DNA from 4 places in the Bradyrhizobium dasycarpum genome. Region 1 is predicted to be linked to each of the others. Evidence: predicted binding sites of a transcription regulator. Region 1 holds the regulator's gene; each other region holds the start of a gene.
What was found. The regulator PhoB, encoded in region 1, activates phosphate uptake and scavenging genes when phosphate is short. The targets are predictions, from matches to a motif close to TGTCATNNANCTGTCAT.
Positions count from the first base shown of each region.

Region 1 (5,299 bases):
GCGCTCCGGCCTCATCACCGGCGTGCTGCTCGCCACGGCGCGCGTCGCCGGCGAGACCGCGCCGCTGCTGTTCACCGCGCTGTCCAACCAGTTCTTCAGCCTCGGCCTGGACAAGACGATGGCGAACCTGCCGGTCACCATCAACAACTTCGTGCAGAGCCCCTACGCCTATTGGAAGCAGCTCGCCTGGAGCGGCGCGCTGCTGATCACCCTGACCGTGCTTGCCCTGAACATTGGCGCCCGCATCCTTGGTGCCGAGAGGACTGCAAAATGAGTGAAATGTCTGTTTCCGTCAGCGCGCCGAGCGTTCACCCCGGCTCGCAGCCGCTGCCCGAGGCGCCGGCCAAGGTCACCGCGCGCAACCTCAACTTCTACTACGGTGAGCACCACGCGCTGAAGAACATCAATCTGGCGCTCGGCACCAACCGCGTCACGGCCTTCATCGGCCCGTCCGGTTGCGGCAAGTCGACCCTGCTGCGCATCTTCAACCGGATGTACGACCTCTATCCGGGCCAGCGCGCCACCGGCCAGCTGCTGCTCGACCACACCAACATCCTCGACCCCAAGCTCGACCTCAACCTGCTGCGCGCCCGGGTCGGCATGGTGTTCCAGAAGCCGACCCCGTTCCCGATGACGATCTACGAGAACATCGCCTTCGGCATCCGCCTCTACGAGAAGATCTCGAAGTCCGAGATGGACGACCGCGTCGAGAAGGCGCTGCGCGGCGGCGCGCTGTGGAATGAGGTCAAGGACAAGCTCAACGCCTCCGGCCTGTCGCTCTCCGGCGGCCAGCAGCAGCGCCTCTGCATCGCCCGCACCGTCGCGGTGCGGCCCGAGGTGATCCTGTTCGACGAGCCCTGCTCGGCGCTCGACCCGATCTCGACCGCCAAGGTCGAGGAGCTGATCCAGGAATTGTCCGAGAACTACACGATCGCGATCGTCACCCACAACATGCAGCAGGCGGCGCGCGTCTCCGACAAGACCGCCTTCATGTATCTCGGCGAGCTGATCGAGTTCGACGACACCAGCAAGATCTTCACGTCGCCGACCGACCGGCGGACGCAGGACTACATCACCGGCCGGTTCGGCTGAGGAGACGCAACATGGGTACTGAACATACCGCAAAGGCCTTCGACACCGACCTCCAGGAGCTCACGCGCCTGGTCGCCGAGATGGGCGGCATCGCCGAGCGCATGATCGTCGATTCCGTCGATGCGCTGATCCGCCGCGACGTCGCGCTCGGCCAGCGCGTCGTCGCCATCGACGCCGATCTCGACGCGCTGCAGAAGCGCATCGAGGAACGCGCCGTGCTCACCATCGCCCGCCGCCAGCCGATGGCGGTGGACCTGCGCGAGATCGTCGGCGCCATGCGCGTTGCGACCGACCTCGAGCGCATCGGCGACCTCGCCAAGAACATGGGCAAGCGCGTCGCCGCGCTGGAGACCGACTTCCATCCGCTCAAGCTGTTCCGCGGCCTGGAGCACATGACCGACCTGGTGCAGCAGCAGGTCAAGAGCGTGCTCGACGCCTATGCCGCGCACGATCTGCCGGCGGCGATGGCGGTGTGGAAGGGCGACGAGGAGGTCGACGCGATCTGCACCTCGCTGTTCCGCGAGCTCCTGACCTACATGATGGAGGATCCGCGCAACATCTCGTTCTGCATCCATCTGATGTTCTGCGCCAAGAACATCGAGCGCATCGGCGACCACGCCACCAACATCGCCGAGACCGTGTTCTACATGATCGAAGGCCAGGCGATCACCGACAAGCGGCCGAAGGGCGACATGACCACGTTCGCCACGACGATCCCGAATACCTGAAGACCTCAAGGAGCGACGACAACATGGGCGCACGCATTATGGTGGTTGAGGACGAGGAAGCTCTCACCGAGCTTCTGCGTTACAACCTCGAAGGCGACGGCTATGACGTCGAGACGGTGATGCGCGGCGACGACGCCGACACCCGCCTCAAGGAACACATTCCCGATCTGATCGTGCTCGACTGGATGCTGCCGGGCCTCTCCGGCATCGAGCTGTGCCGGCGCCTGCGCACCCGGCCCGAGACCAAGCAGCTGCCGATCATCATGCTCACCGCGCGCGGCGAGGAGAGCGAGCGGGTGCGGGGCCTTGCGACCGGCGCCGACGACTACATCGTCAAGCCGTTCTCGGTGCCGGAGCTGCTCGCGCGCGTGAAAGGCCTGCTCAGGCGCGCCAGTCCCGAGCGGCTCGCCACCGTGCTGGCCTATGGCGACATCGAGCTCGACCGCGACAAGCGCCGCGTCGCGCGCTCGGGCCGCCCGATCGATCTCGGCCCGACCGAATATCGTCTGCTGGAGTTCTTCCTGGAGCATCCCGGCCGCGTGTTCTCGCGCGAGCAGCTGCTCGACAGCGTCTGGGGCCGCGATATCTACATCGACGAGCGCACCGTCGACGTCCATATCGGCCGCCTGCGCAAGTTGCTCAATCTCGGCCGTGAGCAGGACCCGATCCGCACCGTCCGCGGCGCCGGCTACGCACTGGACGATCGCTTCGCGAAGGCGGAGCAGACGTAAAGCTCCAGCGAGAGCTGGTTTGGCGAGCTCCGGCAGCGATCTCCGGCGTCATCCGGGGCGCGCGCAGCGCGAGCCGGGATCCATAACCACAGGGCGTGGTTTGTCGAAGACTCGGAGTAACCATCGCGCGCAACAATTGCGCCCCGTGGTTCTGGATCCCCGCGTTCGCGGGGATGACACCGAGTTGGTTGAGGCGCCGTCGTGTGACGACTGCCGCCTTTGCGATCAGCTAGATCTCACTCAGCGCGTGGGCTTCGGTGCCGCGCGGCGCCGATCCGCCGCCGGCTGATACGCCACGCGCGAGTGCTGGGCGCAATAGGGCAGGCCGGACAGAGCCTTGCCGCCGCAGAAGAAGAAATCCGGGCTCGAGGGATCGCCCACCGGCCAGTGGCAGGTCGCCTCGTTCAATTCGAGCAGCGACAGCCGCTGGCTCATCGGCACCACGTTGTCGTAGGTGACGGGTTCGGCCTCGACCTCGACCTCGAAGGCCTGCGCCAGCGCGGTGTTGCCGCGCGCGATCGGGCGGGTCACCCGCATCATGTGCTGGGCGGGACGCGCCTTGCGCGGCCGGGGCGCGGCCGACGAAGGGCTCTTGGCGCGGCCGGACAGACCGAGCCTGTGCACTTTGCCGATCACGGCATTGCGGGTCACATTGCCGAGCTCTGCTGCGATCTGGCTGGCCGACAATCCGGCCTCCCAGAGCTTTTTCAGCTGCTCGACGCGATCGTCGGACCAGGTCAAAACCGTCATTGCACCCTTTCCCTCGCCGCGCGGCTGCCATCCTGGCGGTCCGTGCGGCGAATGCCTAAGCCTCGAAAAACCCGTGCTGCTCGAATCCCTTAGGGCTCGCCGGGCGCGCAACTGACGCCCGAACGTTTACGCCGGTACATGAGGACTCTTGGGATCAGAACTGCCGCACGAGATGTCGTATCTGACAAGCCAAACGCTACAATATGGCGTGACTCACGCGCAAGAGTCCGCCGACTCGCTTCCACATGTTCCGTGGTCAAAAACCCGCAAAATCGCCACCGCAAGACTACGGAATCACCGTTTCCCGGGGCTTTCGGGCGGCATTGACACCCGTTTCACCAGGCCTAAGATAGTCGCGCGTGCCGCCCTTAAAAGGCGGCACGTTTCGTTTTTCCGGGCCGGTGGATGGTGCGTTGCGCAATGCACGCCTCACACCGTCCGCAACATCAAGTGACCGTCATGACTAACAGCGCAGCCCCGCATTTGCTCCCCGTTTTCGCCAGGGCCAACCTCGGTTTCGAACGCGGCGAAGGCTGCTGGCTGATCGCGACCAATGGCGATCGCTATCTCGATTTCACCTCGGGCGTCGCCGTCAATGCGCTCGGCCATTGCCACCCGCATCTGATCAAGGCGTTGCAGGAGCAGGCGACGAAGCTGTGGCACATGTCGAACCTGTTCCAGAGCCCGGACGGCGAGAAGCTCGCCGCGCGCCTGTGCCACGAGAGTTTTGCCGACCTGGTGTTCTTCTGCAATTCCGGCGCCGAGGCGCTGGAGGGCGTGATCAAGCTGGTGCGCCATCATCACTTCTCCAAGGGGCAGCCGGAGCGCTACCGCATCATCACCTTCGAAGGCGCCTTCCACGGCCGCACGCTGGCGACGCTCGCCGCGACCGGATCTGCAAAATATCTCGAAGGGTTCGGTCCGCCGATGGACGGCTTCGACCAGGTGCCGCATGGCGACCTCGAAGCCGTCAAGAAGGCGATCGGCCCCGATACCGCCGGTATCCTGATCGAGCCGATCCAGGGCGAGGGCGGCGTGCGTTCGGCACCGCCCGCTTTCCTCAAGGCGTTGCGCCAGCTCTGCGACGAGAAGGGCCTGCTGCTCGCCTTCGACGAGGTGCAGACCGGCATGGGCCGTGCCGGTGATCTGTTCGCGTATCGGCGCACCGGCGTCACGCCCGACGTGATGTCGCTGGCGAAGGCGCTCGGCGGCGGCTTCCCGATCGGTGCCGTGCTGGCGACCGCGGATGCGGCTGCCGGCATGGGCCCCGGCTCGCACGGCTCGACCTTCGGCGGCAATCCGCTGGCGATCTCCGCGGCCAACGCCGTGCTCGACGTCATGCTCAAGCCCGGCTTCTTCGACCACGTGCAGAAGATGTCGCTGCTGCTCAAGCAGAAGCTCGCCTCCGTGATCGACCGTCACCCCGACATCGTCTGCGAAGTGCGCGGCGAGGGCCTCCTGATCGGCATCAAGGCCGTCGTGCCCTCGGGCGATCTGGTCGCCGCCTTGCGCGACGAAAAGCTCCTGACCGTCGGGGCCGGCGACAATGTCGTGCGCTTCCTGCCGCCCTTGATCGTCACCGAAGCCGAGATCGAGGATAGCGTCGGGCGGCTGGAGCGCGCCTGCACCGCATTGTCGGCCGGCCAGAGCAAGCGGGCGGCAAGCTGATGAGCAAGTCTCCCAACAAGACGCCGAAGCACTTCCTCGACATCAACGAGCTCCCGCTGTCGGAGCTCAAGCGCATGCTCGCCGCGTCAAGCGCGATGAAGGCGAAGCAGAAGGCGCATCAGCCGGTCCGGCCGCTCGAAGGCAAGACGCTGGCGATGATTTTCGAGCGACCCTCGACGCGGACCCGGGTGTCGTTCGACGTCGGCATGCGCCAGCTCGGCGGCGAGGCGATCATGCTCACCGGTGCCGAGATGCAGCTCGGCCGCGGCGAGACCATCGCCGACACCGCGCGCGTGCTGTCGCGCTATGTCGACGCCATCATGATCCGCA
Region 1 covers NZ_CP169574.1:5,429,031-5,434,329, forward strand. Annotated here, with positions in the region: gene pstA (phosphate ABC transporter permease PstA) at 1-274, shown strand, start outside; gene pstB (phosphate ABC transporter ATP-binding protein PstB) at 271-1,092, shown strand; gene phoU (phosphate signaling complex protein PhoU) at 1,104-1,820, shown strand; gene phoB (phosphate regulon transcriptional regulator PhoB) at 1,844-2,551, shown strand; gene ACETMP_RS25880 (GcrA family cell cycle regulator) at 2,792-3,301, opposite strand; gene ACETMP_RS25885 (aspartate aminotransferase family protein) at 3,761-4,969, shown strand; gene argF (ornithine carbamoyltransferase) at 4,969-5,299, shown strand, end outside.

Region 2 (5,299 bases), 170 kb from region 1:
ATGCCAGCTACGCGCTGCTGCGTTTCGAGATCAACGTCCGCGAGGCCTCCGTCATGGGGTTCGTCGGCGCCGGCGGCATCGGCCAGGAGCTCGTCGTCGCCATTCGCAAGTTCTATTACTCGGATGTCAGCGCCATCCTGCTCACCATCATCGTCGCCGTCTTCCTCATCGACATCAGCACGGGCTGGCTGCGCGGCCGCCTGTTCGGCAAGGAGGCGCGGACGTGACGCCGCACGAGGTCGATCCGCGAGAGCTTCGCGCCCGCTATCCCGACGTGTTCGACCGTCCCGCTTCGGCGCGGCTGGCGATGCCGGCGATGATCGTCGCGGCGTTCGCGATCCTGATTTACGGCCTGGTCGATCTCGACTTCTCGCCGTCGCGCTTCTTCGCCGGCCTCAGTCAGCTCGGCTGGATCACTTTGATGATGATCCCGCCGGATCCCGGTTCCTCGCTGCCGGTCTATCTCAAGGCGCTCGGCGAGACGCTGTCGATCGCGCTGCTCGGCACCACGCTGGCCGCCGTGTTCGCGCTTCCCGTCAGCCTGCTTGCAGCGCGCAACGTGGTGCCGTCGAGCATCCTGCGCTTCCCGGTTCGCCGCGTGCTGGATTCGATCCGCGGCGTCGACACCCTGATCTGGGCGCTGGTGTGGATCAATGTCGTGGGCCTCGGGCCGTTTGCCGGGGTGCTGGCGATCGCCGTGTCGGATTTCGGTGCGTTCGGCAAATTGTTCTCGGAGGCGATCGAGGGCGCCGATAAGAAGCAGGTCGAGGGCATCCGCGCCTCCGGCGGCAGTGCCCTGCACGAGATCCGCTTCGGCCTGATGCCGCAGGTGCTGCCCGTCATCGCCGGCCAGGTGCTCTACTACATCGAATCCAACACCCGCTCGGCGACCATCATCGGCATCGTCGGCGCCGGCGGCATCGGCCTGCAACTCGCCGAGCAGATCCGTGTGCTGGAATGGCAGAGGGTGTCGTTCCTGATCCTGTTGATCCTGGTCGCGGTCGCCGCGATCGATTTCATCTCGGGCAAGCTGCGCTTTGCGATTATCGGCAAGCGAGCAGTCGCCTGACCGTCGGTGCTGCAGGGTGGGCAAAGGCGCGTCAGCGCCGTGCCCGCGAATTTTCTCCGACATGATCAAGGTCGTGGGCACGCTTCGCTTTGCCCGCCCTACGGCATCTCTCACTTCAACTGGCAGAGGAGCTACGGCTCCACCACAAACTCCACCCGCTCCGCCGCGAAGCGCGAATGCTTGGTCATCAGCGGCTTGCCGTGGAGATCGTGGTCGGTGGCGTCGACCACGAGGATCGGGCGTCCCAGCGCGAGATCCAGCCGCGCCGCGTCGGTGGCGTCCACGATGCCTGCGGTGATCCGGGTCGCGCCGCGCCGATAGTCGCGCACGCCGTAATGGGCGAGCAGTTTCGTCATCGAGCGCGTCGCCGCGAACACGGCGCCCGCATTCGGGAACAGCTCGGCCGACAGCCAGGTGGTGGAGACGCAGATCGGGGTGCGGTCGGCGAGGCGGATCGCCTCGATCCGCACCAGGGGCGCGCCGGCCTTCAGTCCCAGCTCCCGTGCGAGCTCGCGCGTCGCGATATCGTCGGTCGCCTCGATCAGCCGTCCATGCGGCTCGCGGCCGCCGGCACCGACGATCTCGGAGAACCGCGTGCGCGAGCGCAGGGGATAAGCCAGCTTCTGCGCTTCGACATAGGTGCCGCTGCCGCGCTCGGCGCGCACCAGGCCACGCTCGGCGAGGGCGGCCAGCGCGCGCCGCACGGTGTGGCGGTTGACGCGATAGGTTTCGGCGATCTCCATCTCGCCCGGCAATTTGTCGCCGGCCGCGAAGCGGCCATCGGCGATGCCGCGCTCGATGCCGTCGGCAACGAGGCGCCACAGCGCGACGCCGGACGATGCAGTGTCTTGCATGCTCATATCGCCGGTCAGCCTAGCCCAGAAATCACGCACTTGTCACGAAACAGTCATGGCGCTCCCGTATGAAGTTGTCTATTATCATAGACAACTTCGATGCGGCAAGCTCCGTCAAAGGTTCGGTGAATCGGGTGACCCAGCACAACAACCAGCAAGCCCAGCGCAAGGCCGCGATGGCCGTGCTGGCGCACGCGGAGGCGGGCGAGATCGCCGCCCGCCTCCGCGACTTACGCATCCCTGACCATCAGGATCTGCGCGCGCCGGAAAATGGCCTCGTCATGCTGCGCGGCCGGATCGGCGGCGACGGCGCACCCTTCAATCTCGGCGAAGCCACCGTGTCGCGAGCAGCGGTGAAGCTCGCGAGCGGCGAGGTCGGGTTCGGCTACACGCTCGGGCGTGACGGCGAGAAGGCGCGGCTGATCGCGCTGTGCGATGCGCTGGTGCAGTCCCGCGACTTCGGCGGCGCGGTGGAGCGGGATGTAATCGCGCCGTTGCGTGAGCAGCTTATGATTCGCCGCAATCAGGCGGCGGCGGAGACCGCCGCCACGAAGGTTGATTTCTACACCATGGTGCGCGGTGAGGGGTGAGATCATGACCACGATTGCCGAATTGCCGCCGGGTTTCGCCGACAAGGTGCTGTCGGCGCAATCGACCTTTCGCTCGGTGATGGACGCGATGGCGCGGCCTGGCTCGGTCCATCGCATCGTGCCGATGGCGGGGGCGCCTGATACGATGATGCGCGGCACCGCCGCGATCGCGCTGACGCTGTTCGACCACGACACTCCGCTCTGGCTCGACGCGCGGATGGCGGCGAGCCCGGACGCGGCGAAATGGCTGAAATTCCACACCGGCGCGCCTTTGGTGCAGGATAGCTCGGTAGCGAGCTTCGCGCTGATCGGTGACGGCGCCGCGCTTCCGCCGCTCGAACGCTTCGCGCTCGGGACCAGCGAATATCCGGATCGCTCCACCACGATCATCCTCCAGGTGGAGAGCCTCAACGCAGGCCGCAGCTTCGAGCTGCGCGGTCCCGGCATCGACGGCGCCGTGAGGCTCCAGGCGTCGATCAAGCCGTTCGATCTGTTCGAGCGCCTGCAGGTCAACGAGGCGTTGTTTCCGCGCGGCATCGATGTCGTGCTGGTCGCCGATGACGCCGTGGTCGCGATCCCCCGCACCACGCGCGTCGTGAGCAAGGAAGCTGAAGCATGTATGTCGCAGTCAAAGGCGGCGAACGCGCCATCGACAACGCCCATCGCCTGCTCGCCCACAAGCGGCGCGGCGACCAGAGCGTTCCGGAGGTCACGCTCGACCAGATCTCGGAGCAGCTCGGCCTCGCCGTCGACCGCGTCATGAGCGAAGGCTCGCTCTACGATCGCGAGCTTGCGGCGCTGGCAATCAAGCAGGCGCGCGGCGATCTGATCGAGGCGATCTTTTTGGTTCGCGCCTTCCGCGCCACGCTGCCGCGTTTCGGCGCCAGCGAGCCGGTCGACACTGGTGCGATGCGGGTGCAGCGGCGGGTGTCCTCGACCTTCAAGGATATTCCCGGCGGCCAGATCCTCGGCCCCACCTTCGACTACACGCACCGCCTGCTCGATCCCTCGCTCGCGCAGGGATCTGCGCCGGAGACGCCGGCCACCGCCGATGCCTCCACCGCCCCGACGCCGCGCGTGACGGACATTCTCGGCCGCGACGGCTTGATCGAATCCTCGCCGCAGGCGGGGAGGGCGCCGGCGTCGGCGATCTCACTCGCGAGCCACTGAATTTTCCGGCAGACCGCGATCTGCGGCTGCAGAATCTGGCGCGCGGCGACGAAGGGTTCTTGCTGGCGATGGGCTATTCCACCCAGCGCGGCTATGGCCGCAACCATCCTTTTGCCGGCGAGATCCGCTTCGGCGAGGTCGAGGTGGAGTTCTTCGCGGAAGATGCCGGCTTCGCGGTGCCGCTCGGCGCCATCGAGCTCACCGAGTGCCAGATGGTCAACCAGTTCAAGGGCTCCGCGACCGAGGCGCCGTGCTTCACCCGCGGCTATGGCCTCGCCTTCGGCCAGAGCGAGCGCAAGACCATGTCGATGGCGCTGGTCGATCGGGCGCTGCGTGCCCGCGAGCTGGGCGAGGAGGTGCGTGCCCCCGCGCAGGACGAAGAATTCGTGATGTCGCATTCGGACAACGTCCAGGCGACCGGCTTCGTCGAGCACCTGAAGCTGCCGCACTATGTCGACTTCCAGTCCGAGCTCGGCCTGCTGCGCAAGCTGCGGCAGGAGTTCGCGGATGCCCAAGCGCCCGAAGCCATGAAGGAGGCCGCGGAATGAACGCGCCGGCCTATAATTTCGCCTATCTCGACGAGCAGACCAAGCGGATGATCCGCCGCGCCATCCTCAAGGCGATCGCGATCCCCGGCTATCAGGTGCCGTTCGCCAGCCGCGAGATGCCGATGCCCTATGGCTGGGGCACCGGCGGCGTGCAGGTGACCGCCGCGATCCTGGGGCCTTCCGACGTGCTCAAGGTGATCGACCAAGGCTCCGACGACACTACCAACGCGATCTCGATCCGGAAATTCTTCGCCAAGACCGCGGGCGTCGCCACCACCACGGCGACGGAGGAGGCGACCGTGATCCAGACCCGTCACCGCATTCCCGAGGCGGCGCTGAGCGAGACCCAGGTGCTGGTCTATCAGGTGCCGATCCCGGAGCCGCTGCGCTTTCTCGAGCCGCGCGAGACCGAGACGCGACGCATGCACGCGCTCGCCGAATACGGCCTGATGCATGTGAAGCTCTATGAGGACATCGCCCGGTTCGGCCACATCGCTACCGCCTACGCCTATCCGGTGAAGGTGAACGCGCGCTACGTGATGGATCCGTCGCCGACGCCGAAATTCGATAATCCCAAGATGGACAATTGCCCCGCGCTGCAATTGTTCGGGGCCGGCCGCGAGAAGCGCATCTACGCGATCCCGCCCTACACGCAGGTGGTGTCGCTCGATTTCGAGGATCACCCGTTCGAACCCTACCGCTTCAACGCGCCCTGCGCGCTGTGCGGGGCGGAGAATTCCTATCTCGACGAGATCGTCACCGACGACAAGGGCAGCCGCATGTTCGTCTGCTCCGACACCGATTATTGCGAGGGCCGCCAGGCCGCCGGCCATCACGGCAGCGAAAGTGCCGCGCCGTACAAGGAGAAGGCGAGCTCACATGGCTGATCACGATCTGCTTGAGAACGACGAGCCGCTGCTGGTCGCGACATCGCTCAGCAAGTCCTTCGGCCACATCGCCGCGTGCCGCGACGTCTCGTTCGCGCTCTATCCCGGCGAGGTGCTGGCGATCGTCGGCGAATCCGGCTCCGGCAAGTCGACGCTGCTCCAGCTGCTGTCGGGCCAGCTG
Region 2 covers NZ_CP169574.1:5,594,396-5,599,694, forward strand. Annotated here, with positions in the region: gene phnE (phosphonate ABC transporter, permease protein PhnE) at 1-227, shown strand, start outside; gene phnE (phosphonate ABC transporter, permease protein PhnE) at 224-1,069, shown strand; gene phnF (phosphonate metabolism transcriptional regulator PhnF) at 1,201-1,929, opposite strand; gene phnG (phosphonate C-P lyase system protein PhnG) at 2,049-2,513, shown strand; partial or broken gene phnH (phosphonate C-P lyase system protein PhnH) at 2,518-3,117, shown strand; partial or broken gene ACETMP_RS26725 (carbon-phosphorus lyase complex subunit PhnI) at 3,129-4,231, shown strand; gene ACETMP_RS26730 (alpha-D-ribose 1-methylphosphonate 5-phosphate C-P-lyase PhnJ) at 4,228-5,118, shown strand; gene phnK (phosphonate C-P lyase system protein PhnK) at 5,111-5,299, shown strand, end outside.
Region 2: a site for PhoB is predicted at 1,964-1,980, ahead of phnF (phosphonate metabolism transcriptional regulator PhnF). Genes of this name have one in related genera too.

Region 3 (5,299 bases), 1.7 Mb from region 1:
CGATCACCTCCAATACAAAGACGGCGGCCGTGAAGCCGCCGTTGAGTTGCCTGGTCGAGCTCCCCATGGGAGCCCTCAGGAGGAACGTTCACGACTCGTAGAGGCGCCCGCCGCGGCGTGTCCAAGTTCAAGCGGGTATCGATCGATGCCGTTTTTGGATCGATGGAACGCAGGCGAGGGGAATGATGATGGCGTGACGGGAAGCGCGAGCGATGGCTATGCGCAAGATGGAGTCGCCGCGAGCGACCGGGAGGGTGTGGGAGTGCACGCCGCACAAACTCGTCATCGCGAGCGCAGCGAAGCGATCCAGCAATGCGTCTGCGGAAACAGTCTGGATTGCTTCGTCGCATCAGCGCAAAATTGCTTCGCAATTTTGTCGCGAGCTCCTCGCAATGACGCGAGGAGAGAGTTCATCTTCGCTTCTATTGCTGTGCGCTCGGCAACAATTGCGGCAGCAATCCTCGCGTCACGCCCGGTGGGACGGCGTCGAGCCCGAGCACGGCACTCGCGGCCGGCAGGGCGGCGTCCGCCATCGCGGCATGGCCCTCGGCGCTCGGATGCACCGCGCCGCCATAGACGGCGGAGAGCACGCCCCAGGTCGCGTCGTGGATGTCGGTCGGCTGGCTCGCCGCCGGCAGCCCTTGCGGATAGGTCATCGCGGAAAAATAGCTGTCATTGGCGTCGCGGATCCAGCGCGCGCGGGGCCAATAGGCGCGATATTCCGAGGCGCCGCGGCCGCACAGCATCGGCTGGCTCGCTGCGCTCACGATATCGGGATTGAAGCTCTGGCCGTTCTCGGCAAAGCAGGTGCGGTCGAACTCCGGATCGTTGCCGGAATGGGCGCAGAAGCCGTGATCGGCGAACGCGGCCTGGTGCGCATCGACGAAGGTCATGCGCTCGGCTTCGGGATCGCGGCACAGCGCGCCGCGGGTGCAGGTGGCGAGCCCCTTCAGCTGCGGCAGGAATTCGGTGTCGACGAAAGTCGAGACGCGGGCGAGCCGCTGCGGGTCGGCGTTGAAGGAGGGATGGATGTCGAAGCCGGCGCGGCCGCCGCGGCAGGGCACGCCGCCGTCGGCGAGCGCGGGATTGGCGTAGGAGACATAGACCACGCGCGAGAGGTCGCCGCCGACCAGCGGCTTCAGCGCCTCGCGCAGCTTGACGAAGTTCTGCGGCAGCTCGCGCGCCAGCGCATCGCGGGACTCGTCGACGCTCGCCATCACGCCTGAGCGGCGGAACAGCGCCCGCTCGGTCGCGGTGTCGACGATGACGTCGGCGACGAGGCCCGAGAAATAGACGTCGTTGGCACCGACCGACAGCAGCACGAGATCGAGCGCGCGGTCGGGCTGGCGTTTCTTCGCCGCGGTGAGGGCCTCGCGCAGCTCGGCGACCTGCGCGTTCACGCTGGTGTTGCAGACGCCGGTCTTGCCGGGCGGGCATTCGCGGGCGCGCTGCGAGCCGAGCAGGCCGTCGCCGATGCTGGCGCCGGTGCAGGCGAGCGGCAGGTAGGTCACCGCGATGTGCGTGTAACGCACTGCGAGCGCCAAGGCCGTGCGCGTCTGGTAGCTGTACAGCGAGCGGTGGCACGGCGCGTTGAACCAGAGCGCGCTATAGCGTTGCCAGTTGGCGAGCGTATCCGGGGCCTCGCAAGCCCGGCCGCCCTTGAAGCCGTGGCGGCTCGGCCGGTAGTACTGCCCGCCGGCGGTGCCGAGATAGGAGCGAAAACAGAAGCCTTCGTCGGACAGCGCCAGCGCCCGGTCCGGATTGCCCTCGCCCGAGGCGATGCTGTCCCCGAGGCCGGCGACGAAGATGTCGCGGACCTGGATCTCGGTCTGGACCCGCTGGGTCGGATCGGAGCCGGCGGAGACGTCGACGGTCGCGACCGTCTGCTTGCCGTAGCGGACACGCAGGTTGATCGGCTCGGCGCAGTCGAAGGTCGATTGCTGCGGGCCGTCGCCGTCGTCGAACGACCAGGCGCAGGTGGCGCCGACGGGTACCGCGCCCACGAGACGCACGGTGACGGGATGGTCGATCGGGGTGAGGTAGTTCTCTTTGGTGTTGTCGCGGGTGCAGGGCTGGTTGACGCGGCCCTGAAGGTCGATGCAGAGGCGGTTGACCATGTTGCGCGCCCAGCCGCGGCCTTCGCTCTGGAGCTCCAGCGATTGTTCTGCGGCGAGGATGCTGCGGTTACGCGCATTCTCGACATGGAGCAGGAAGTCGCGCTCTTCGCGGAACAGCCGGAAGCGGTTACGCACCTCCCAACTGATCTGCAGGGGGCCGGCGTCCTGCGCGGCGGCGCGCTCGGCCGGCAAAACGGTCAAAAGTCCGGCCAGCAGCAGGACGCTGGCGCAGAGGGTACGAAGCAATACAGGGATCATGGCCCGCGTCTTCAACGGCAAAGTTGAGGCGGAAATAAGAGGGCATTGCGCTGCCGCCCGCAACCCTCAGGTCCGGGCGGGCCGCTTCAGCGCTTGTTGGCCTGTCGCAGCAACCGCTCGCGCTGCATCGGCGTCACCTCTTTGGGCAGATTTGCCTGCGCACAGGCCTCCGCCAGCCGCCGCCGCTCCTGCCAGGGCTCGACCACGTTCATCCAGAGTTCGCGTGTGCCCATGATGGAGATGGCGAGGCCGAACGGGATCACGAAATAGAGGATGCGAAACACCAGCAGCGTCGCCAGCAACTCCTCGCGGCCGAACTGGGGCAGCGCCACCAGCATGGCGGCGTCGAACACGCCGATCGAGCCGGGCGCATGGCTGGCAAAGCCGATCAGGGTGGCCAGGATGAACACGACGGCCAGCGACATGAAGTCGATCGGCGGATTGGCCGGCATCAAGAGGTACATTGCCATGGCGCAGAAGCCGAGATCGACCACGCCGATGAGGATCTGCACCAGCGTCAGCGGCGCCGAGGGCAGCACCACCTTCCAACCCTTCTGGCCGAGCTCGCGCCGCTTCTCGCCCATGACGAGCCAGGCGAGATAAGCCCCGATCGAGGCAAGGCCGCCGAGCGCGATCAGCCGGTTGATCGATGGAGGAAGCTGATCCATCGAGGAGGCCGCGTCCGGATGGACGGCCAAGCCGATCGAGAGCACGAAGATGTTACCGAGCCAGAAGGTCAGGCCCGACAGGAAGCAGATCTTGGCGACGTCGATCGCGTTCAGCCCGTAGTCCGAATAGATCCGGAAGCGGATCGCGCCGCCGGTGAAGACGGTGGCGCCGATATTGTGGCCGATCGAATAGGACGTGAAGCTGGAGAGCGCCGCGATGCGATAGGGCACGTGCTTCTTGCCGATCGTTCGCAGTGCGAAATAATCGTAGAAGGTCAGCGTGCAGAACGCGAAGAACACGCACACCGCCGCCAGCCCGATACTGCCGCGGGGAATTTCGGTCAACGCGGTCAGGATGACCCCGGTATCGATGCCCTTGAGGGTCCGCACCAGCGTGGTGATCGCGAAGGCGATGATGAAGATGCTCGCGGCAACTCCAAGCCGTCGCCAGCCGATCCATCTCTTGAAGCCGCGTTTCAGCGCGGGCAGCAGTCCGTGCATTCATCCTCCCGGCGGGGGGCAAGACCGACCGGGCCAGGCATTGGCCAGTTCGGGTGCGATCATCACCAAAGGCAGGCAGCGATCGCTAGGCGTGATCCAGCTCATTTAAGGCAAAAACTGCAGCTTGTGCAGCCCTTGACAACAATAGGTTCTGCGCCGGACCGGCAACTTTGTCATACGCGGTTCACACTCGGAGGCGCGTTAAGCATATGAGTCGTGAAGCCGGCCGGCGCGTGCGTTCGTATTGGCCTATGATTTCAGATCCCGGCGCCGCCCGCCTTGTTCCAACGCAATGCCATGCGGGGGTTTTTGGAACGTCGATGTCGCGCGTTCGTTGGGTCCGAACAGCAACCCGAACATGGCGGAATGAGCGGCTTTTCGTGCAAGCCGCTGCCTGCGTGTTCCAGCAAATCGAAAAAGGACGGAACGATGGGACTGTTCACAAAAGACATCAAGACCATGAACGACCTGTTCGTGCATCAGCTTCAGGACATCTACTACGCCGAGCAGCAGCTGACCAAGGCGCTGCCGAAGATGGCCAGCAAGGCCACCGATCCGCAGCTGAAACAGGGCTTTTTGACGCACCTCGAAGAGACCAAGCAGCACGTCTCGCGGCTCGAGGAAGTGTTCAAGATGCATGGCGTCCCCGTCAAGGCGGTCGACTGTCCGGCGATCGACGGCATCATCGAGGAAGCCGATGAGACCGCCGGCGAAGTTGCCGACAAGGCCGTGCTCGACGCCGCGCTGATCAACGCGGCCCAGGCTGCCGAACATTACGAGATCGTGCGCTACGGCAGCTTGATCGCCTGGGCCAAGCAGCTCGGCCGCAACGATTGCGCCGCCGTGCTCGCCAAGACGCCTCGAGGAGGAGAAGGCGACCGACCAGAAGCTGACCACGCTGGCCGAGAGCAAGGTGAACCTGCGCGCGGCGAGCTGAGCCGAGCCCAATTCGACGAACGCTGCGCGGCCTCCGCGCGGCGTTCTTTTTGCGGCGCGTGTCGGCTTCAGCCCCGGCGCAGCGCGAAATGGGCGCCGCAGAACGCCATGACGGCGCCGAGGCAGAGCGCGGCGAGCCCGGCCAGCACGGCGGAGACGGTCGGGATCGGGCTCGGCGCCGAGGCTGCCTGACCCGCCCCCGCGAGCAGGAGCACGCCGACCGCGATGAGGAACTGGCGCATCCGCTGCGGGATCTGGCCGGACGCCGCGCTCTGCATCAGCGTCGCGGTGAAATAGCCGCCGGAAAAGCCGACCGTCGCGATCAGCCACCACGCGATCGCCGCGCCCGCGGGGATGAATTCGGCCGAGTCGGAGCGCCAGAGCCCGCCGAGGTCGAGCCCGTAGCGCGCGCCCAGCATGTGCACCGCGAGCGCCAGCAGCACGCCGGAGATCATTGCGGCGCCGAGAATCAGGCGGCGCGGAAAAAAGGTCGTCTCAACCATGCCTCGCTTGTAGGATGGGCGAGGGCGACCGCGCAAGCGGATCGCGGGCGCGATGGCGCGGACGGGATCGATTGTCGGGATGCAGGGTTCGGAAGCCGAGGCCGCGTCAGTCACGAGCTATGCCTACAAGGCGTCACTGATCGGCTCGGCGCATCGCTTCGCGCTGACGGAGCAGGGGCTGTCCTGGCACATCGGCGGCCGCTCGGGCCTGTGGCCCTATGACGAGATCAGTGCGATCCGGCTGTCGTTCCGCCCGGTCTCGATGCAGCAGCACCGCTTTCGTGCCGATATCACCCACAGCAGCGGCCGCCGCATC
Region 3 covers NZ_CP169574.1:177,925-183,223, forward strand. Annotated here, with positions in the region: gene ACETMP_RS00805 (hypothetical protein) at 423-2,375, opposite strand; gene ACETMP_RS00810 (YbhN family protein) at 2,462-3,544, opposite strand; partial or broken gene ACETMP_RS00815 (ferritin-like domain-containing protein) at 3,974-4,481, shown strand; gene ACETMP_RS00820 (hypothetical protein) at 4,549-4,983, opposite strand; gene ACETMP_RS00825 (hypothetical protein) at 5,063-5,299, shown strand, end outside.
Region 3: a site for PhoB is predicted at 3,716-3,732, ahead of ACETMP_RS00810 (YbhN family protein). Genes of this name have one in related genera too.

Region 4 (5,299 bases), 1.7 Mb from region 1:
CGCCGCGCCTGCTCGGCGAGCTCCCAGCCGCTCATGCCGCCGGGCATCACGATGTCGGTGAACAGCATGTCGATGCCGGGGTCGGTGCGCAGCTGCTGCAACGCGTCCTTGCCGTTGACCGCGGCGACGACGCGATATCCGAGCGCCTCCACCCGGCGAATGGTGGAGGAGCGAACGAACGGATCGTCCTCTGCGATCAGGATCGTCTCGTAGCCCCGCGGGGCCGCGTCCTCGCCGTCGGAGAGGTCGGCCTGCCATTGTCCTTTGTCCGCGCGCGGCAGGTAGATCCGGACGGTCGTCCCGAGGCCTTTCTCGCTGTAGATCGAGACATGGCCGCCTGATTGCTTGGCAAAGCCATAGACCATGCTGAGGCCGAGACCCGAGCCCTTGCCGACCTCCTTGGTCGTGAAGAACGGCTCGAAGGCGCGCTGGGCGACATCGGGCGTCATGCCTTCGCCGTCGTCGGCGATCGCGATCAAGGCGTAAGCCCCGGATGCGACTTCGGGGTGAACGGCGCGATACTCCTCGTCGAGCATCGTCAACTCCGTGGCCAGGGTCAAGTGACCTCCGGCCGGCATGGCATCCTGCGCATTGAGCGCCAGGTTCAGCACGGCGGATTCGAGCTGGGCGCGATCCGCGAAGGCCAGGATCGTGCCGGGCCCGGAGATCGTCTTGATCTCGATGTCTTCGCGCAAGGTGCGCTTGAGCAGCTTGAACATGGACTCGAGCAGGCCCCGGCAATCGACCGTCTGAGGCTGCAGCAACTGGCGGCGGCTGAATGCGAGCAGCCGCTGCGTCAGCTCGGCGCCGCGTTCGCCCGACTGGCAGATGTCGTCGGCGAAGCGCCGCAGATCGGGCCTCGCCTTGAGCTGCTCGCTCAAATGCTCGGCATTGCCGATGATGACGGTCAGCAGGTTGTTGAAGTCGTGGGCGATGCCGCCGGAGAGCTGGCCGACCGTCTCCATCTTCTGCGCCTGCTGCAGCTGCCGCTCGGTCAGCTTGCGCGCGGTGAGGTCGTGGACGATGCCGACGAAGATCAACTCGCCGTCCTGCCGCGCCTTGCCGACCGACACGTCCATCGGAAAGGTCGATCCGTCCTTGCGCAGACCAATGGCCTCGCCGGCGGTCGCGAAATGACTCGCCTGGCTGCCCGCCTCGGGCATCAGCATCCTGACGTTCCGGCCCATCACCTCGTCGGCGGAATAGCCGAACAGGCGCTCGCAGGCCGGGTTGAACAGCAGGAGGCGGTCCTGCGCATCGAACAGGATGACGCCATCGACCGCGGTCTCGACGATGGCGGTGAGGCGCGTCATGCTCTCGCGCATCGCGCGCTGCGCGTCGCTGATCTGCTGGAGCAGCAGCGCGGCGTCGCGGCTCTTGATTTCCTCCTCCTCGAGCGCGGCCTGGACCTGCCGCAGCTCGAACGGCGAGGGGATCGCCAGAATCTTCGGCAGCAGCGGCCAGAGCGCGCCCGCCGTGACCACGGAGGCCACCGCGGTCGCCGCCTTGACGATGCCCTCGATGCCGTAGATCGGGACCCAGAGCGTGTAGATCGACAGCACATGGGTCAGGCCGCACGCCATGATGAAGATTGCGAAGCCCCAGTAGACCCAGCCGAATTTGAGGTCGCGCCGCTTGGTGACCAGGATTGCGAGGGCAATCGGGATCGAAAAATAGGCGGCGGCGATGCAGGCGTCGGCGGCGACGTGAAGCCAGATCAGCTCGGGTTCCCACAACAGGCAGATGCCGTGCGGCGAAAGCATGGACGAGTCGAGGAGACGTTCGAAAAAGGCCCACATCGTTTCACCCCACGATTCCGTTCCGAGCGGCCTTGCGGCCCGGGACATCGGTGTCGCTGACAGGTCGACCACCCGACGTCTGCCGCATCGACGAAGCAGTTCAAGACTATACCAAGGGTTTCCGCGTGGTTGCATCCCGTACCGTTGCGGCGCCGAGGCCCTCGAGTTCGCCTGATTCGAACTGGGGGCGCCACGGCGAATCACAGGCTGCCGCCGGCAGGTCGGCGCTTGCCGGTGTTTCGCGGTCGCGCTAGGACAAGCCATGGCTTCCGTCTCCAGCAAATGTGTCCGGCGATGACGACCCCGGTCGCACTCACCATCGCCGGCTCCGATTCGAGCGGCGGCGCCGGCATCCAGGCCGACCTGAAGACGTTTGCGGCGTTCGGCGTCTACGGCGCGTCCGTCATCACGGCCTTGACCGCGCAGAACACCCGCGGCGTCACCGGCATCCAGGCCGTGCCGGCGGCGTTCGTCACCGAGCAGATCGATGCGGTGTTCTCCGATCTCGACATCGGCGCGGTGAAGATCGGCATGGTGGCCCAGGTCGTCAGCATCGAGGCGATCGCGGCCGCACTGTTGCGCTGGTCGCCGGGACACGTCGTGCTCGATCCCGTGATGGTGGCAACGTCAGGGGATCGCCTGCTCGCCGCGGAGGCCGTCAATGCGCTGCGCACAAAACTGGTACCGCTGGCGTCGGTGATAACGCCCAACCTGCCGGAGGCCGCGGCGCTGCTCGACGAGCCGGTCGCGGCAAGCGAAGCGGAGATCGAAAGCCAGGGCGGCGCCTGCTGGCGCTCGGCTGCCGTGCGGTCCTGATCAAGGGCGGGCACGGCGAGGGCGCCGAGAGCATCGATTATCTCGTCAGCGGCGAGGGAACGCTCGCGCTGGCCGCGCCGCGCGTCGCGACCCGCAACACCCATGGCACCGGCTGCTCGCTGTCCTCGGCGGTCGCGGCCGGGCTCGCCAAGGGCGAGGATCTGGCAAGCGCCGTGCGCAACGCCAAGACCTGGATCAGCGCGGCGATCGCCGCCGCCGACCGCTTCAGCGTTGGACACGGCCACGGCCCGATCCATCATTTTCACAGGTTCTACTGACGCGGGCGCGCGGGAGCGCCGCCGCGGCGCAGTTTGGGGGCACGCTGGCCCCCATGACGATCACCTTCTGCGGCGCCGTGTCGCCTGATTGTCGCATGCGACTGATATTCGCAGGGAGGGCGAGGCTAGGCGTGATTCGTATCTAGAGGTGCCTCACGGGTTCAATCGGTCATCCCCCTGTCACGGGACATTGTTACAGGCTGGCGCATGGGAAGTTACGATGTGAGTGACGAGGGCCCCGAGCGGCGCTTTCGCACGTTGTTCATCTCCGACGTTCATCTCGGAGCCCGCGGTTCTCAAGCCGATCTTCTGCTCGACTTCCTGCGCTACCACGATGCCGACACGATCTATCTGGTCGGCGACATCGTCGACGGCTGGGCGCTGAAATCGAGCTGGCACTGGCCGCAATCCCACAACGACCTCGTCCAGAAGCTTTTGCGCAAGGCGCGCAAGGGCGCCAAGGTCATCTACATCCCCGGCAATCACGACGAGTTCCTGCGCAACTATTACGGCACGCATTTCGGCGGCATCGACGTGGTCGAGAACACCGTCCACACCGGCGCCGACGGCAAGCGCTATCTCGTCATCCACGGCGACATCTTCGATCTCGTGGTGCAGAACGCGCGCTGGCTCGCCCATCTCGGCGACAAGGCCTACGACTTCGCGATCCAGATGAATCGCTTCGTCAACTTCTTCCGCCGCTTGTTCAAGGTGCCCTATTGGTCGTTGTCGCAATGGGCCAAGCAGAAGGTCAAGAACGCGGTCAATTATATCGGCGCGTTCGAGCAGGCGCTCGCCGCCGAGGCGCGGCGCTACGACGCCGACGGCGTGATCTGCGGCCACATCCACTATGCCGTGATCCGCGACGAAGGCGACATTCGCTACATGAATTGCGGTGACTGGGTCGAGAGCTGCACCGCGCTCGTCGAGCACGACGACGGTCGTTTCGAGATCATCACCTGGGCGGATCATCTGCAGAAGCCGGCGGCCGTCCCGCAGGTTGCAGCCAGAGCCGCATAACAGAGGCCGCCCGATGCGCATTCTGGTCGCGACCGACGCCTGGCACCCGCAAGTCAACGGTGTGGTTCGGACGCTGACCAAGCTCGCTGACGCGGCCGAAGGGCTTGACGTCGAAGGTTCCGGCGTTGCGTTCACGTTCCTGACGCCGCAAGCGTTCCGCACCTTCGCGATGCCGAGCTATCGCGATGTGCGGCTGGCGATGCCGCGCCCCGCGCGCATTGCCAGGCTGATCGAGGAGGCGCGCCCGGACAGCATCCACATCGCGACCGAAGGGCCGATCGGCCTGATGGTCCGCCGCTATTGCCGCCAGCGCCGGCTGCCGTTCACGACCAGCTTTCACACCCGCTTTCCCGAATATGTCCGCGCCCGCGTGCCGGTTCCGGGCTCGCTGATCTGGCGGGCGCTGCGCCGCTTCCATGCCCCCAGCCGTGCCGTGATGGCGGCAACGCCTGCGCTCGCCTGCGAGCTGGCCGAGCGCGGTTTTGACAATGTCGTGCTGTGGCCGCGCGGCGTCGACACAAAGGTGTTCCATCCGCGTGCCATCGACCTCTGCCTGCCGGCACCGGTGTTCCTGTCGGTCGGCCGCGTCGCGGTGGAGAAGAATCTCGAAGCGTTCCTCGACCTCGATTTGCCCGGCACCAAGGTGATCGTGGGCGACGGCCCGGCGCGCGCCGCGCTGGAAGAGGCCTATCCCGAAGCGATCTTCCTCGGCGAGAAGCATGGCGAGGCGCTGGCGGACATCTATGCGGCGGCCGACGTGTTCGTATTCCCCAGCAAGACCGACACGTTCGGCCTGGTGCTATTGGAGGCGCTGGCGAGCGGGCTGCCGGTCGCGGCCTTTCCGGTGAAGGGCCCCCGCGACGTGATCGGCAATGCCCCGGTCGGTGCCCTCGATCACGACCTCCGCAACGCCTGCTTCGCGGCGCTCGACATTTCCCGGCAGGACTGTGTCGAATTCGCCGCCAATTACACCTGGGAAGCCTCGGCGAGGGCTTTTGTTGATAATATCCAGGCGGTGGGGGGCATGCTGCCGGGCCGGGACGGCACGGAACAGCCGCGCTTCGTCGCCTGAAGGGAAGATTCCTCGCGCGGAGGTGTCTTGCCCGCGGCTCAATGGCCGCGATAAGGTCTGATATGACCGAACAGCTTCTCCCGATCGGCCCCGCCGACATCGACGCCGCAGCGCGCGTGATCGCGCCTTACGCCATCCGCACCCCGCTGTTGTCCTTTCCGGTGCTCAACGAGCGGGTTGGCGCGAAAGTCTTCCTGAAGCCGGAGATGCTCCAGCGCACCGGCTCGTTCAAGTTCCGCGGCGCCTTCAACAAGGTGTTCTCGATCCCGCAGGACAAGCGCGCCGGCGGCGTCGTCGCGTTCTCCTCCGGCAAT
Region 4 covers NZ_CP169574.1:145,214-150,512, forward strand. Annotated here, with positions in the region: gene ACETMP_RS00665 (PAS domain S-box protein) at 1-1,763, opposite strand, end outside; partial or broken gene thiD (bifunctional hydroxymethylpyrimidine kinase/phosphomethylpyrimidine kinase) at 2,094-2,893, shown strand; gene ACETMP_RS00675 (UDP-2,3-diacylglucosamine diphosphatase) at 3,101-3,913, shown strand; gene ACETMP_RS00680 (glycosyltransferase family 4 protein) at 3,927-4,985, shown strand; gene ACETMP_RS00685 (threonine/serine dehydratase) at 5,048-5,299, shown strand, end outside.
Region 4: a site for PhoB is predicted at 3,061-3,077, ahead of ACETMP_RS00675 (UDP-2,3-diacylglucosamine diphosphatase). Genes of this name have one in related genera too.